DNA from 4 places in the Alteromonas sp. 5NW40-0090 genome. Region 4 is predicted to be linked to each of the others. Evidence: predicted binding sites of a transcription regulator. Region 4 holds the regulator's gene; each other region holds the start of a gene.
The links. The regulator LexA, encoded in region 4, represses DNA repair genes until DNA is damaged. The targets are predictions, from matches to a motif close to TACTGTATNNNNATACAGTA.

Region 1 (3,888 bases), 230 kb from region 4:
TGCCTGAGATAGTGAAAGGGTGATCATCATGGTTGTTGAACGATACGCTACCCAGACCATGGGAAATAATAATCTTATCCCCTACCTTGTACCCCAATGATTTGGCGATATCTGCGCCAATAACGGTAGACAGTGGCTGCGTAAATGTCGAGCCTGCTGCCATTTCAAGTGATTGCATATCACCGTATTTAAAGTGGTCGAAAAAGCTGTTGGTCGTACCTACTACTCTAAAACCTCTGTGGGTATCACCCAAAGATAGTGGGATAAGCCACGATACCTGCTTGTTAGATTGAAGCGCCGCAATACTTTTATATTCAATACCTTTGGTGGGAGTGCCTATATTAAACACTGATGACAGGAGTAAATTAAGCTGTCCACTTGGTGCGCCAACAATAAGATCTACACCAGAAACGGTGCGCGTAAAACTGGTTTTAACTTGGGTGCGAATAATGTCCACGCACAAAAGTAAACTAATGCTGATGGTAATGCTTAAAAGTGTGAGGATTGCCGTTGTTTTCCTGCGCTTTAAGCTTTCAATAGCAATGGTACTTAGCATTACGCACGCTCCTGTGCTTTTGGGGCCTCAGCGCCTCGCGTTTTTATGTGGTTTGTACTTGGGCTTAATTCACTCATGCTGCAGTGGCGGTCGAAATAACTCTCCATGGCTTTATCGTGACTAACAAAAATCATGGTGCTTTCACCTGCAACGTCTTTTAGCAGCGACATAAAACTATCTCTGGCATCGGTATCTAGGGCAGAGGTAGGTTCATCGACAATTAATAATTGTGGGTCGTTAATCAGTGCTCTGGCAATGGCAACGCGCTGCTGCTGACCAATACTCAATGCGTCAGCTTTCGCATGCAGCACGTGAGAAGGCAGCTGTAGCTTGTCCAGTAAATGACGAAGCTTTGCGTCTGATGCTGTCTTGCTGACGTTTGTACTTGCAAAATACACCGCCGCATTAATGTTCTGTGCCACAGAAAGGTAGGGAATAAGATTAAATTGTTGAAAAACAACGCCGATATTGCGTGCTCTAAACTTGTCCCGCTGTCGGTTCGATAATGCGGAGAAAGGCTGCGCTAATAAGGCGATGTCGCCCTGAGTTGGAGTTAATGTTCCGCACAGCAAATTGAGCAATGTGCTCTTTCCGCTACCCGAAGGCCCTGAGAGAAAAACGTGCTCACCTTGCGAAACTTGCCACGCTTTAATGTCAATGATGGGGGAACTTTCTTTGGTGTACGAAAACTGTAAATTGCTAACTTCAATCGCTGTATTGCGCTCTTTATTCACTGCGTTGCGCTGGGAGTGAGTGCTATTGTTTTTACTGATGGTATTCACGCTAAGCCCGACCTGTATTTACGTCTTATGTTCACATTAGCAAAAGCGACACGTCTGTTCACCCAGTTAAAAACCAGAGAAAACACATTGCCGCGTTGAGGTAATGTTATCAAATAACATTTTTGCGTATAGCTATGCTATCAGATCTCATCAGCCTAAAGCGGCAATTGCTCTTATTAATTGCTCATCATAACGACGTAAAAGAGAGGCGCGCCTAAATTATCAGCCGTTAGCTTGTAGTTTTACCACTTCTGCGCTTTCATCTTCTAAAACGCTTTCAGCCGTTGCACCTTTGAAAATCTTACTGATTTTATCTTTGTTTTTAGACAGCATAATGGTGAGCTCTTCCACTACGCTATCGTCTAGCTTAATGCCCTTCGCATGAATGTAGTCAGCAAGGTTATCTGCTGCATCGAGCATTTTGTCATACTGATCGGCTTCTTTTTTGTCGGTAGTTACCAATTTTTCTACCCCTTTGTGCGTAACAACATACTGTGTGGTAATGGCCATGGTAGGTCCCCTGTTTATTAAAGACACAAAAACTGTACAGTATTTTACTGTATAAATAAACAGTATTTTGGTTAAATGTCTGAGCGTAGTGTTTGGGGAAAGGGCAAATGATTGTTCTAAAGGTGATTAATGCTTGTGCAATTAGTAACTGCTGCGTATAATGCGCGCCCTTACAGCCATCCCAATTCGTTCCTTGTCTCCATACAGTCGGCTGTACTGTCGAGGCTACAACCGTAAGGAGCTATAATGCGTCATTACGAAATCGTATTTATGGTTCACCCTGATCAGAGTGAACAAGTACCTGGTATGATCGAGCGTTATACCACAATCCTAAAGCAAGACGGTGGTCAGATTCATCGTTTAGAAGATTGGGGCCGTCGTCAACTGGCTTACCCAATTGAAAAGCTGCACAAAGCCCACTACGTACTTATCAATGCTGAAGCGTCTGCAGAAGCTGTTGATGAATTGGAAAATGCTTTCCGTTTCAACGACGTGATCCTACGTAACATGGTTATGCGCACTAAGACTGCTGTGACTGAGCCTTCTCCAATGATGAAAGAAGAGCCTCGTCGTGAGCGTCGTGACGATTCTGCTCCTCGCCAAGATCGCGCGGAAAAGAAAACTGAAACCACTGAAGACAACGCTTAAGGAGATCACCCATGGCTCGTTTTTTCAGACGTCGTAAGTTCTGCCGTTTCACTGCAGAAGGTGTGACTGAGATTGATTACAAAGATATCGCTACTCTTAAGAACTACATCACTGAGAGCGGTAAAATTGTCCCTAGCCGTATTACTGGTACAAGCGCAAAATATCAGCGTCAGCTGTCTTCTGCGATCAAGCGCGCACGTTTCCTTGCGTTGCTTCCGTACACTGATTCACACAAGTAATTTGGCGAATATAAGGGTTAGCTAAGATGAATATCATCCTACTAGATAAAATCGCCAACCTTGGCGGCCTGGGCGACCAAGTGACTGTTAAGTCTGGTTACGCTCGTAACTTCCTTTTCCCACAGGGTAAAGCGGTTCCTGCAACTAAAGACAACGTTGAAAAGTTCGAAGCACGTCGTGCTGAACTTGAAGCGAAAATTGCTGAGCAACTAGCTGCTGCTAACGCACGCGCTGAAAAAGTTGCTGAGCTTGCTGAAGTTACAATCGCAGCTCCTGCTGGTGACGAAGGTAAACTATTTGGCTCTGTTGGTACTCGTGACATCGCTGATGCAATCACTGCAGCTGGCGTTGAAGTACAAAAAGCAGAAGTTAAACTACCTACTGGTACTCTTCGTGAGACTGGTGAGTATGACATCGACTTACAACTTCACTCTGACGTTATCACTTCAATCAAAGTGATCATCATTGCTGAAGCGTAATCGCTGACGTATTTGAAAAAAGCCGCTCTTAGAGCGGCTTTTTTTTGCTCAAAATTTTTCTCCGATACTTAAGATCAATACCAATCCGTATAGATAATAGCCCACCTAGAAGGCGCTGGTAAGTTTCCTAGCAAAGCGTGGGAATGCAGGAATGGCCGTTGCTTTTCAAATTCCCAGAGTGAAGCTTGCCAGACCTTACCGAATGGCGAGTTTAAAATATCCGTACCCTCACTCCACGTCGCGACGCCTAATTAACGATGGGTGTAAGCAAATATGTCCAGTGCCGACAAATGGCGTATTTTTGAGGTCCACTCATCTGCGATAAATAACGTTTTTTAAACGGTATCTAAACAAAATGTTAACGATCGCTGAAATTCTTAGTGTCATGGCTTTAAACTTTTTCTGTCATTCCTGCGACCTATAGTAAACCAAACAATAAAAAGCATAAGTGCCATATTATGGACATCACTAAGCAAGCAATAAGAAACGCGACCGGGGTAGGTATCGGAATAACGCTACTGGTATTTTTAGGTCTATATAGCCTGTTTAATTTACCGGTACAGCTGTTTCCTGATATTGAACGACCGAATATTAACATCCAGACCTCGTGGCGCGCTGCGTCGCCCCAAGAAATTGAGTCGGAGATCATTGAACCTCAAGAGGAAGTCCTGCAA
Region 2 (3,888 bases), on a different contig from region 4:
TTCAAAAGGCTCTGCCACACTGTGCTGCTGCATGGCAAGATATAAAGAGAACAAAGCCCCCTGAGACGATGAACGCGCAAGTACACCACTTCGCTCCCAGTAAATACTGGGGTCGATTGTTGTTCGTTCATTCGCTGAAGTTATATCTGCTGACATTCATACTAAACGTTTTATATGTATACGCATGTTTTCGGCAAGATAATGTTTTTCTTAAGCTTATTTTTAAAAGTTAGATATACTTAGTAGAAGTAAATGCTGCGCTCATTCACGGATTTGAAATGCAATTTAGCAACAAACAAGTATTGATTGTTGAAGATCAACGCCCTTTCCTACTACTTTTGAAAGGGTTAATGCATTCGATGGGCGCATCCGATGTAGTCACTAAATCTTCCGCTGAACAAGCTGTATCCCTGTGCAAAAAGCATAAGTTTGATATTGTTATCTGTGACTTACACTTGGGAGCCGAGAATAAAAATGGCTATGAACTTATCGAAGAATTACGTACCCGCAGGCTTATTGGCCCCACATCTGTTTTCATTCTTATCAGCGCTGATAGCGCTCGACCTGTGGTACTAGGTAGTATTGAGCGGCGACCAGATGACTTTCTGATAAAACCCTTCTCACAAGTACAACTAAAATCTCGCATTATTCGGGCTTGGCAGAAAAGACAATTCCTTCAGTATGTATTCAATTTGATTGAGCAAGGTGAGATTAATAGCGCGATAGACCAAATTGAAACGCTTTTAGAAAATCCTCGTCATTACAAAGGGCACTGCGAGCAGCTTTTAGTGGAACTCTATTGGCGAATATCACAGCCTGAAAAAGCACTTGATGTTCTGCGTAGTTATATAGACGGTAAACCAGTTTTATGGGCGCAAGTTGCCATCGGAAGGTCTTATCTCCTTCTTAACGAATATGAAAAAGCGATATCGGTTGCCAAGAAAATACTGAAGCGCAACAGGTTCAATGCCGACGCTCATGATATGCTTGCACAGGCGCATCAGGCTTTGGAAGCTGGTGTAAAGGCATTAGAAGCGATAAAAGAGGCTATAAAGCTGTCTCCCTTTTCATTACCTCGACATTTTAAAGCCTGCGAAATTGGTCGCCAGAATGACGATTTGATATTAGCCGCAACATCCAGCCAGGCTATTTGGGACTTGTCTAAACGCACGGTGAATAAGAAAAGCTTACACTGGTGCGGCATTATTCGTAGTTTACTCGATGTTGCTGAGTTTGCTGAAGATAAAAAGCAGCGCAATAAATATCAACAAGAAGCCTTGCTTACTCTCCAGAGAGGTAAGTTTGATGAACATTTACAAAAAGTAGACAGAGAGTTTGACGTTGATATTTTTGGCAATATTGTAAATGCCAGAATAAGTGCGATAGACGGAAAATTAATCGACGCTAAACGTCACTTAAATACTTCTCAAGCACTATTAGACGATAAATATTCCGAGGTTCCCACTGCTTTTATTCCCGATAGCATTAAGGTTATGTACAAGCTGGGAGAATATGACGACGCGCTGCAACTTAATTCTATTCTCTCATCGAGAGGTGACGAACTCGACCAAAATAGTGTGAACATGCTAGAGACACAGGCTAAAAATGCACAGAAAAATCTAGCGAGTTACCAACAGTTTAACCGCGAAGGTATTCAACACTATCAACAGCAAGACTACGAACGAGCAAAAGCTTCGTTTGCCCTTGCTCAGGGTTTTGCCCCCGTTAATACAGGCGTTGCACTAAATTTGCTTCAGTGTCTTCTTCAGATAGCCATACAAGAAGATAAGGCCGAAATGAAATTGATAAACGAATGTAAGCGTTTGTTTAAGCTTATTGATGACATGACACTCAAAGCGCCATACAAAGAAAAGTACGAAAACATTCGAGATGAACTTTCTAAATATATTGGCTTTTGATAGCCAGTGCTATATTGGTTTTTTTTAAAGCAAACTTACCTTTTCTTTCTCTAGCAACTTGTTGCCTTATGCCCATTCATCTATGTAGTAAGCCGCTAAGGCTTACATTAAATCTTGCTTCCCTATTAGCGTTACCATTTGTACTGTATATATATACATGCTATAAAATAATACAACCCAGCCTATGCCAAAAAAGCTCGTATCGATGATTTGGCGAAAAATACTAGGTTGTTTGCTGTGATTGGTTAAAGGAAGTATACATCGGCGATGCATGACAGACTGATACAAAAACTTGAAATTCTTTCCGATGCGGCCAAGTACGACGCGTCTTGTGCGAGCGGTTCCGCCGGTAAACGACAAGCGGGGAAAACCGAAAAAGCAGGCATAGGCTCGCTTACCGGTGGCTCGGGTATATGCCACAGTTTTACGCCTGATGGTAGGTGTGTATCGCTGCTTAAGATTCTTATGACAAACTACTGTATTTATGATTGTCATTATTGCATTAATAGGGTTTCAAGCAATGTTCAACGAGCGCGTTTTACGGTTAAAGAAACGGTAGAATTAACCCTTAACTTTTACAAGCGCAATTACATTGAGGGTTTGTTTTTAAGCTCTGGGATTGTGGGATCACCCGGCATCACTATGGAGAGCATGGTACGCATCGCAAAGTCTTTGCGCCTTGATCATGGTTTTAAGGGATATATTCATCTTAAAACTATCCCGAATGCATCGCCAGAATTACAAGCAGAGGCAGGCCTTTATGCAGACAGGCTTAGTATTAATGTAGAAATGCCCACGCAGTCTTCGCTAAATAAATACGCACCAGAGAAAGACCTTAATGATATTCATAGGTCGATGAATACGCTAAAAGAAAAAATTGCAGAGCATAAAGTAGACAAGACGTATTCAGGTAAACGCCCTCCCCGTTTTGTACCAGGGGGACAGTCTACGCAAATGATTATAGGTGCCGATGGGTCGAACGATAAAACCATTTTAGGTACAAGCGTAAAGCTCTATAGCGAGCAAAAACTTCGTCGTGTATATTACTCGGCATTTTCCCCTATTCCTGATGCTTCGGAAGTTTTACCGTTAAAACCGGCGCCATTGATACGAGAACACCGCCTATATCAAGCGGATTGGCTTTTGCGCTTTTACGGCTTTGGCTTAGATGAAATCTTGCAAGATGACATGTTAAACATGGACTACGACCCTAAACTTGCATGGGCACTTCGCAATCGTCACATGTTTCCGATAGATTTAAACAAAGCTGATAAGCAGATGCTGCTGCGCGTTCCCGGCCTTGGTGCACGAACGGTACAAAGAATTCTATCTATAAGGCGTAATACTAAGCTTAACTGGATCGACCTTACAAAAATGCGTCTACCCCTTAAAAAGTTGAAGCCTTTCATCAGCGTGGGAGATTACTTCCCTGATATCCATTTACTCGACAGTAATAATTTTGAGCTTCAGTTTAAACAGCCTAAACAGTTTGAGTTGTTTGGCGCTTGAGTATGATGATAACGCAGATATGTTCAGCCTCAGACTAAAAGGTCGCTCTATATGAAGATCATTACCATTACTTCAGTACCTGGCTTTGATGAATGGCGCGAAGCCTCGCGTCGATGCATCGCTGAGCGTATTCGCCCTGAACATCTCATCTGGCAGAACGCGCATTCAGTACAAAACGATCTGTTTGGTAGCGATGCTGAGCCATGCGAAAGCAAAATGCCGCAAAGTAAACTTAGCATTCCTAAACCTACATTAATGCTTTTAAAGTACGCCTTATGCCATAACGATGAAAATCGATTTGCATTGTGTTACCGGGTGTTATGGCGTGTAGTTTATGAAAATAAGCAGCTCATTCAAATCAAAACTGATGACGATGTTATCCAGCTTTTTGCTATGGCGAAAGCGGTAAAACGCGACGCTTACAAATTGAGTGCTTTTTTAAGGTTCAGAGAAATTAGCC
Region 3 (3,888 bases), on a different contig from region 4:
TGGTGCGCTCATTGGTCATGCAATAATTGAAATACACGCGTTTGATTTTAATGAGCTTTACCATCCATTCAGGGTTATAGCCAGCATAGGCATTCCAGCGTTTTGCGTTGGTGGCACTGGTAACGGGGCGCTCTAAAAGGTTAATGTGTCTGCGTAGAATTTGAAACCGATTATCAACACCATGAAGCGGGGCATTATCCAATAAACTTGCCACCAGTTTTGGATTCATGCTCTTCACATCGCCTAGTGTCAGCATCATTGCTAAACGCGATTTACTATTAGGGTTGATTATCCATTCTGACTTCGCATTACCGACACGAACTCGGTTTGATAATTGCGCTTCCCAAAGGGCTTTTTTGATGCCTTCGTTGGTGATGTCTGGGTTTTCTTTTTTCGCATTCGCTCGAACTTCTCTAAATCGTTTTGATGCGTCTTCATCTAGATACTGAACGCTGCCTGTTTTCTCTGATGAGATTTGAAAGGCATAAAGCTTATTGTGTGCTATCCAATCGTGAAAAACGGCTCCTAGGGCTAATTTGATACCCGAATCATTATCAGCGTATAAGTTAATTTGGTTAGCATATTTGAGCTTTTGTTTAAGTAAAGCACAGTGAGCCAATACGCTATACGCTTGCTGTACCAGTAATCCTTTGGGTGGTAGCTGGAGGTCAACAGTGCGTTCATGCTCAGGTGCCTGAACATTAACATCATCATTGCTTAATACGTATTGCGCGTAACGTCTGTAATACGGAAATTTTTCCTGCTCTTTCTTTTCTCGATGCTCTTTGTTTATCTCTAGATAATCACTGGTGAAATCAAAATTCACATTGGAAACGAATACAAAGCCTGATTGATTATCGACCGTTGATGTATTCACGATGGGCGTAGGTTTTGGCATGTTATGGTCGCCCCAGTTACTTAAATAGAACTGTCTATCAGAACTAAGATTCAGTGTTCTGGTTGCTACCGCATGGTCAATCATCTGTGAGTGATAATGGTCAAAGGCTAAGGCTTGCTCGTAGAAAAAGTTGATTTTGTCGTAGATAACCTTAGCCCCCAGTTCATGCTTGTCCACCATGCGATTAAAGATGTCTTTATTCATTAAATCTTTGAAGATTTTAACGTTATCTGAATCTCGATAATGACGGTTTGCTGGGTTTAACTTAACAGTTATCTTACTATCACATGCATGACAGGTAAGAAATTGTGAGCCAAGCTTTTCTTCCTTGATTATTTGAGTGACGGGCTTACGACCTTTTTTGAGTGGCTTTTTGACAATGCGCTCGACAATGCGGCCAGGCTGGGCTTTCCCATCTAATTTGTAGAGTTCGGGGTGAGTATAAATTCCCTTGTCTCTGTTTTTACACCGAGGCTTTTGCTTTTTAATGCCACGCCTATTATTAGGAGATAGTGGGATATAGTAGTGCCGAAACGTCTTAGGTTGTCCGGGGATAGCTTTATTCTGACACGTTGGCTCGACTGGCTCGTATATGGTTGAAAGACGTTTTACTTCTAATTCAAAACAACGATTGTGTAGCATGGTGGTACTGTGACCACATAATTTGCAAGTGAGCAGATGCTCAGATTTATCGTCACTCCATGTAAGCTTGTATTCGTTACCTAAGCCCCGTTTAAGCTCACCATTTTCTTTGTAAGTGGGGTTTTTAGCTACGACACCAAAATTCTTACATTCTGGATTTTTACAAAAGTTAAGCTGGGTATATATGCCAGTTTCCTTGTTTTTATAAGCTCTTGGAATGGATATGGCTTTGGTTGGCGTATGCTTATTCTGCTGTGGTGTTGATTTTAGCGGCTCAACCGTATCATCAAGTAATTTGAAAAACAGCTCTGCACATTAAAGAAGCATCAAGTAGCGCACTGTGTTTAGTTCGCCTTGAAATATCAATGCCGTATCGTAAGCAAGCCGCATCTTGGCTGATTTTCCTAGCACCAAATTTGCTCTTAGCAAGCTCCATTGCACAAGTGACTTCAGCACAAATATCAGACACCGTTGAAGGGTAATTAACTCGGTTTAACTCTGCATTTAAAAACCGTAAATCAAAAGCTGCATTGAAGATAACGAGGTGACTGTCCCTGATAAATTCAATGAATTGCTGATGGATATCACTAAAGGTGGGTTGGCCTTCTAATTCTTCATCTAGGATTTCATGAACTCGAAAAGCGCTCTTAACGGACTTTTTGCCCTCAGGGTTAATTTTGAGATTGAATACATGTCCTGTTGGAGCAGCATCTTCATATTCTATGCAAGCTAGGTCGATGATCCGATGGTTACCTTTATGGGGATCTAAACCTGTAGTTTCCGTATATAAGAAGACATATTTCGTCATAATTACCACTCCTATAGCCAATATTATAGGAGGTTTTGACAAGTTTTAAATAACTCATTGAAAAAACTGACTAATCGTACATTATTTCAGTTATTTTAACTTTGGAATTAAGCTTGCAATAAAGATTTATTCGTTACTTTTCAAGTGTATAAAATAATAAAGAGCCACTATCCTAAAATAGCACCTCCAAGTTGACTCAATAGCCCGAAATAAAAACAGCTTTTCTCATTTCATCAACATTCAATTTAGTAATTAAAACGACCAGGTAAAGTCGGTCGCTTCTTCTGATACGGCCCAAAGTTTTGTTAGCACTTTTTTGTCTACAGCAAACTCCTCCAATTTACCCTCTCCAACAGGGCCGCCAAAATTCATTAACCCTGTTGGTCCATAATAGGCACGCTGTTTAAGGTTATCTTCGGTGGCACACATCACTTCAGGGTAGGCGCCTTTCTCGGCAGACTGCGCCAGCCCTATTTTCACCATAAAGGACCAAGAAATACGGGTTACCCAGTTAGCACTTTCTCGTATAAGGGTGGTGTTCGACGCTCCGGGGTGACACACAAACACCTTCACGTGTTTATTATGTGCTTTTACTTTGTCTTGTAATTCGTAAGCAAACATCATTTGCGCCAGTTTACTTTGGCTGTATACCTTGTTGGGGTTGTAATTTTTGTCCCAGTTCATGTCATTAAACTGCATGGTTCTTAGGCCCATTTTGTGCCCTTCACTAGCAACGACTACAATGCGTCCTTTCGACTCATTGATACGATCGAATAACAAACCACACAGTAAAAAGTGACCGTAATGGTTAACGCCTAATTGGCTTTCAAAACCATCCTCGGTTAATTCTTGCGTTGATATTTGTGCAATAGCAGCATTACAAATTAGCGCGTCGATAGTAGGAACTTGAGCTAAGATTTCTTTTGCTGACTGTCTCACAGCATTAAGGCTGCTTAGGTCAAGGCGTATATAGCTGACATTGGCATCGTTACCAAACTCTTGCTTTAACGTAGCGATAGCGTCATGGGATTTGCTCGGGCTTCGGTTCAACATAACGACTTTCGCACCTTTGGACAGTAGAATACGTGTAGCCTCAAACCCAGCGCCCGTATTTGCGCCTGTTATTAAAAACGTCTTACCGTTTGCGTTTTCAATACGAGATGGCGTCCAACCGCCTTTTCCAAATAGATTACTCTTTGTCATCTGCTTCACACCTTTTGCCACTAAATTTTGTATACTTGTAATATAATGACTAACGATTGGGTAAAGTAGGCGAAAAACTCTTGAAAACTTGCCTAATCGTATCACCTTGTTGTTAAGGGTGAAGTTTGCTGCTAGATTGCAAAACGCAAAAAATCAAAAAACACGACGTAAACAAAAGATGGGGTAGTGGTGTAAAACGCTATGAGCAAAGCACTAATAAAGCAGTTAATTGAAGAGAAAGTGGAAAACAGCGGCTTATACGATACCGGGATCGATGGTGTTCAACTTTTTAAAATAACACAGCCCATCGAATGTGCTCCTGTAGTATACGAACCGT
Region 4 (3,888 bases):
TCGGTGACATGAATAACGACGGTGTCGATGAAATCATTGGTGCCGACCGTTGGGAGAATATTTCAGTCTACTCAGCGGTATCGAAAAGTAACTTGGCGACAGCTGAGCATAACGATATCTGCGATTTGAGCTATAGCAAAGATAACCATTCAAATGAGGGAATGCTTGTAATTTCTGAGTGCCAGTGGGGAGAGGTGAAAGCTTTCACGCTTGAAGGTGGTCAAATTTCGGAACAATGGAGCGTTATTCATGATACGTATAGCGGTATGTCGCTTTTAATCGGCGACCTGAATAACGATAGCCGAAACGAAATTATCTGGACCGGCGACAGCGAAATTCAGGTTGCACAGCAAGATGCTGAGGGCGACTACGTCTTATCAGATATACGAACTGAAGCACAATCTTCTAATTACTTTGCTGCCGGCTGGGCCCCTTTTGGTGATAATGATGAAAGAGCTGTCTTTGTTAGTGAGACAACTAACTACTACACATCAATTCAAGTGCTGTCAGTTAACAAGGATAATGAGGTTACCATTAGCGACGAACTCGGCGACGATGTTTTTGACTACAGCAGCCCCGTTGTTACTGACTATAACAATGATGGCGTGGGTGAATTATTCACAGGAGCTTTGAATAGCAATACATCATTCAACGTAGTTAAGTTGTCAGATAACTCAATTCAGTGGTCGCTGAGCCAAAATCAAAACAGCCAAGTCTCACTCATCGAAGCTGTAGACGTTAATGACGATAATTTTGTTGATGCGGTCATTGTCGAAAACAATCGACTCAAAGCATTCGATATTGAAAACCAAGTCCTCATCGATTCTGTCATCAACGAGTTTTCAATTGATGCTGTCGCTGAGCTCACCAATAATGGTGAACACTTCTTTGCTGTTAGTGGCTATGAATCATTAAAGCTCTATACAATGCGAGATGGCGAGTTTGTCGGACTTAATGAACTAGATGTTTCTTGTAGTCAATTGATAAGAATTAATGCCGATGGCGACGACGCCTCTGAGTTCGCATGCTTAGATAGAAACTACAATAGAATAAATATTTATGACGTAACAAATGACGCCTTGGTACTTAAGGACGCCATAACGCCTACATTCAATCTTCAAAATATAGCCGTTATTCCGACGACATCGTCTAATCAATCAATACTTGGCATTTACCAAGCTGAAGAATATGACTCATCGTATGGTTATTATGACAACGTTGCTTACCGAGTCACTGAAATAGATAACAAAGGACATGTTATTTGGCGTAGCCCTTCCATTGGCATTAATCATGTCGATGGTATGCATACCCGAGAGAACAATGCCGGTGAAGTAGAGCTTCAAATAGGTAATCCGAACATGGCCCTTCTTGTGAAATAAAGGTAAGACACTTGTCGCTATCTATTGCTTATGGCAAAAGACGCGGCAAGTGCTTGTTATTTAGTTTTAGGTGTATATACTTACAGGAACTGTATGAACAGACAGGTCTTTTATGCGCCCACTCACAGCTCGACAAACAGAAGTTTTAGAACTTATCAAAACCACCATGCAAGAAACGGGGATGCCGCCCACGCGTGCGGAAATCGCTCGTCAACTTGGTTTTCGTTCTGCCAACGCTGCAGAAGAACATTTGAAAGCCTTGGCGCGTAAAGGCGTGATAGAAATTCTGCCGGGTACCTCTCGGGGTATCAAACTCAATATTCCCCTCGAAAATGACGTACCTGAAGAAGAAGGCCTACCTCTCATTGGACGTGTGGCGGCGGGTGAGCCAATTTTGGCGCAAGAGCATGTAGAATCACACTACAAGGTAGACCCTGCACTGTTTCAACCTCAAGCAGACTTTTTACTGCGTGTTAACGGCATGAGTATGAAAGACATAGGTATTCTAGATGGTGACCTCCTTGCTGTGCATCGCACCACCGATGTTCACAATGGCCAAGTCGTTGTGGCACGTGTAGACGAAGACGTTACGGTAAAGCGTTTAGAGAAACGTGGTCGTGAAGTATTACTTCATGCCGAAAACGAAGAATTTGCACCTATTCGAGTAGACCTAGCCAACGAACCTTTTGCTATTGAGGGGATCGCAGTAGGCGTTATAAGAAACGCGGACTGGATGTAAGGTTTTAACACCTTCAACGAAAAGCGGCGCACTAGCCGCTTTTTTTATGCCTTTTATTGCTTTATTTCTACCAGTTTTCTGGAGTTAGGGTGTACAAGCACGCTTTTAAAAAATGAACCCAACCAAAACTGTCAGAAAACGTATTAAGCGTATTTTGCCCGTGAATGAACTACTGAATATGCATTCATTATTTTAAAGTCTGTTTGAAAATAAATATTTACAACCTATTAGTTGTTGATTTTATGGTCAAATGATTGCTCATAGAACCTTTGGGTTGTTCAAAATGTGCGTTTGATTTCATCCTCGCTTAGTACATGCTCATTTCTTTTTCCATCCAATATGTAACGTAAGGCTGCCACGGCAAATGATTAAAAATTGAACGCTTCGTTAAATTTTTAACAGAAAAGACTAGACGGCACGGCATTATTGCGCAATTCTTAGACAGAGATTAACAAAATAATAACAATGACTCTAAATTTGTTTTACAAGTTGAGGTGATGGGTCAATCGTTCGCAAACCATTTGGTAGGGCATCGCGCAAAATAATCAGCGTTTTTGGTCTTGCTATTACGGAGGTGCTGAGTGAAACAACTAACGACCGTTTTCGCAAAATGGTGTTCAACAATACCGTTTTTGCTTTTTTCTCCTTTGCTTCTTGCCCAAGAAGTCAGTGAAGAGGCTTCTTCACTTAATTTAAGACGCGGTGCCACCGACATCAGTGGTCAGGTTTACGACCTCCACATGCTGATGTTTTTTATATGCGTTGGCATTGCTGTTGTAGTGTTTGGGGTTATGTTTGCCTCGATGTATCTGCACAGAAAGTCCCGTGGCGCGAAGCCAGCAAATTTTCATGAGAACGTGAAGGTTGAAATTGCTTGGACCGTTATTCCTTTCCTTATTCTTATTTTCATGGCGGTACCCGCAGCGAATACCCTAATTGCTATGGAAGACACGTCTGAGCCTGACATGACGGTGTTAGTAACAGGCTCTCAATGGAAATGGCATTACAAGTACATGGATAGCGACGTAGAGTTTTATTCTTTACTCGCCACTCAGCGCGAGCAAATAGAAAACAAATTTCAGAAAACAGATAACTACCTGCTGGAAGTTGACCGCCCATTGGTTATTCCTACTGGAAAAAAAGTACGCTTTCTTATTACTTCAGACGACGTGATCCACTCTTGGTGGGTTCCTGATTTTGCTGTGAAAAAAGATGCCAACCCCGGTTTTATTAACGAGTCTTGGGCCAAGGTGAATGAGCCTGGTATTTATCGCGGACAGTGCGCAGAGCTTTGTGGAAAAGACCACGGCTATATGCCGGTTGTGGTGATTGCTAAAGAGCCTGCGGAATTTGATAAATGGATGGGCGAACAAGAAGAAATTGTTCGCAAAGCGAAAGAAGAAGAGCAACGCCTACTTTCTATGAACATGTCGATGGATGAGTTAATGAAAGTTGGCGAGCGTGTTTACAACACCACCTGCGCAGCTTGCCATATGCCAAATGGTGAAGGTTTACCTGGCGTGTTCCCAGCATTAAAGGGCAGCAAAATGGCGTTAGAAGATCAGCAAGGTCACATTGATATTGTACTTCACGGTAAGTCGGGTACGGCTATGCAGGCGTTTAGCAAAATGCTAAGCCTTAAAGAAATTGCAGCGGTAGTGACTTATGAGCGCAATGCCTGGGGCAATAACACTGGCGACATGGTGCAGGCCAAAGACGTCAATGCAGTGGCAAACGGAAACTAGGAGCAGAAAAATGAGCAAAGCAACT

Region 1: a site for LexA is predicted at 1,894-1,913, ahead of AC27KT_RS03605 (YebG family protein). Genes of this name have one in related genera too.
Region 2: a site for LexA is predicted at 2,061-2,080, ahead of AC27KT_RS08145 (putative DNA modification/repair radical SAM protein). Genes of this name have one in related genera too.
Region 3: a site for LexA is predicted at 2,413-2,432, ahead of AC27KT_RS00375 (exonuclease domain-containing protein). Genes of this name have one in related genera too.

What each region holds. Positions count from the first base shown of each region.
Region 1 is NZ_BAAJLT010000002.1:343,015-346,902, forward strand. It holds gene AC27KT_RS03595 (ABC transporter permease) at 1-556, opposite strand, end outside; gene AC27KT_RS03600 (ABC transporter ATP-binding protein) at 556-1,338, opposite strand; gene AC27KT_RS03605 (YebG family protein) at 1,561-1,848, opposite strand; gene rpsF (30S ribosomal protein S6) at 2,095-2,496, shown strand; gene rpsR (30S ribosomal protein S18) at 2,508-2,735, shown strand; gene rplI (50S ribosomal protein L9) at 2,762-3,214, shown strand; gene AC27KT_RS03625 (efflux RND transporter permease subunit) at 3,673-3,888, shown strand, end outside.
Region 2 is NZ_BAAJLT010000005.1:216,723-220,610, reverse strand. It holds gene AC27KT_RS08155 (VC2046/SO_2500 family protein) at 1-156, opposite strand, end outside; gene AC27KT_RS08150 (response regulator) at 279-1,919, shown strand; gene AC27KT_RS08145 (putative DNA modification/repair radical SAM protein) at 2,187-3,428, shown strand; gene AC27KT_RS08140 (TIGR03915 family putative DNA repair protein) at 3,480-3,888, shown strand, end outside.
Region 3 is NZ_BAAJLT010000001.1:82,018-85,905, reverse strand. It holds gene AC27KT_RS00380 (hypothetical protein) at 1-1,540, opposite strand, end outside; gene AC27KT_RS00375 (exonuclease domain-containing protein) at 1,827-2,348, opposite strand; gene AC27KT_RS00370 (SDR family oxidoreductase) at 2,601-3,551, opposite strand; gene AC27KT_RS00365 (AraC family transcriptional regulator) at 3,753-3,888, shown strand, end outside.
Region 4 is NZ_BAAJLT010000002.1:111,805-115,692, forward strand. It holds gene AC27KT_RS02565 (hypothetical protein) at 1-1,379, shown strand, start outside; gene lexA (transcriptional repressor LexA) at 1,492-2,118, shown strand; gene coxB (cytochrome c oxidase subunit II) at 2,700-3,863, shown strand; gene ctaD (cytochrome c oxidase subunit I) at 3,874-3,888, shown strand, end outside.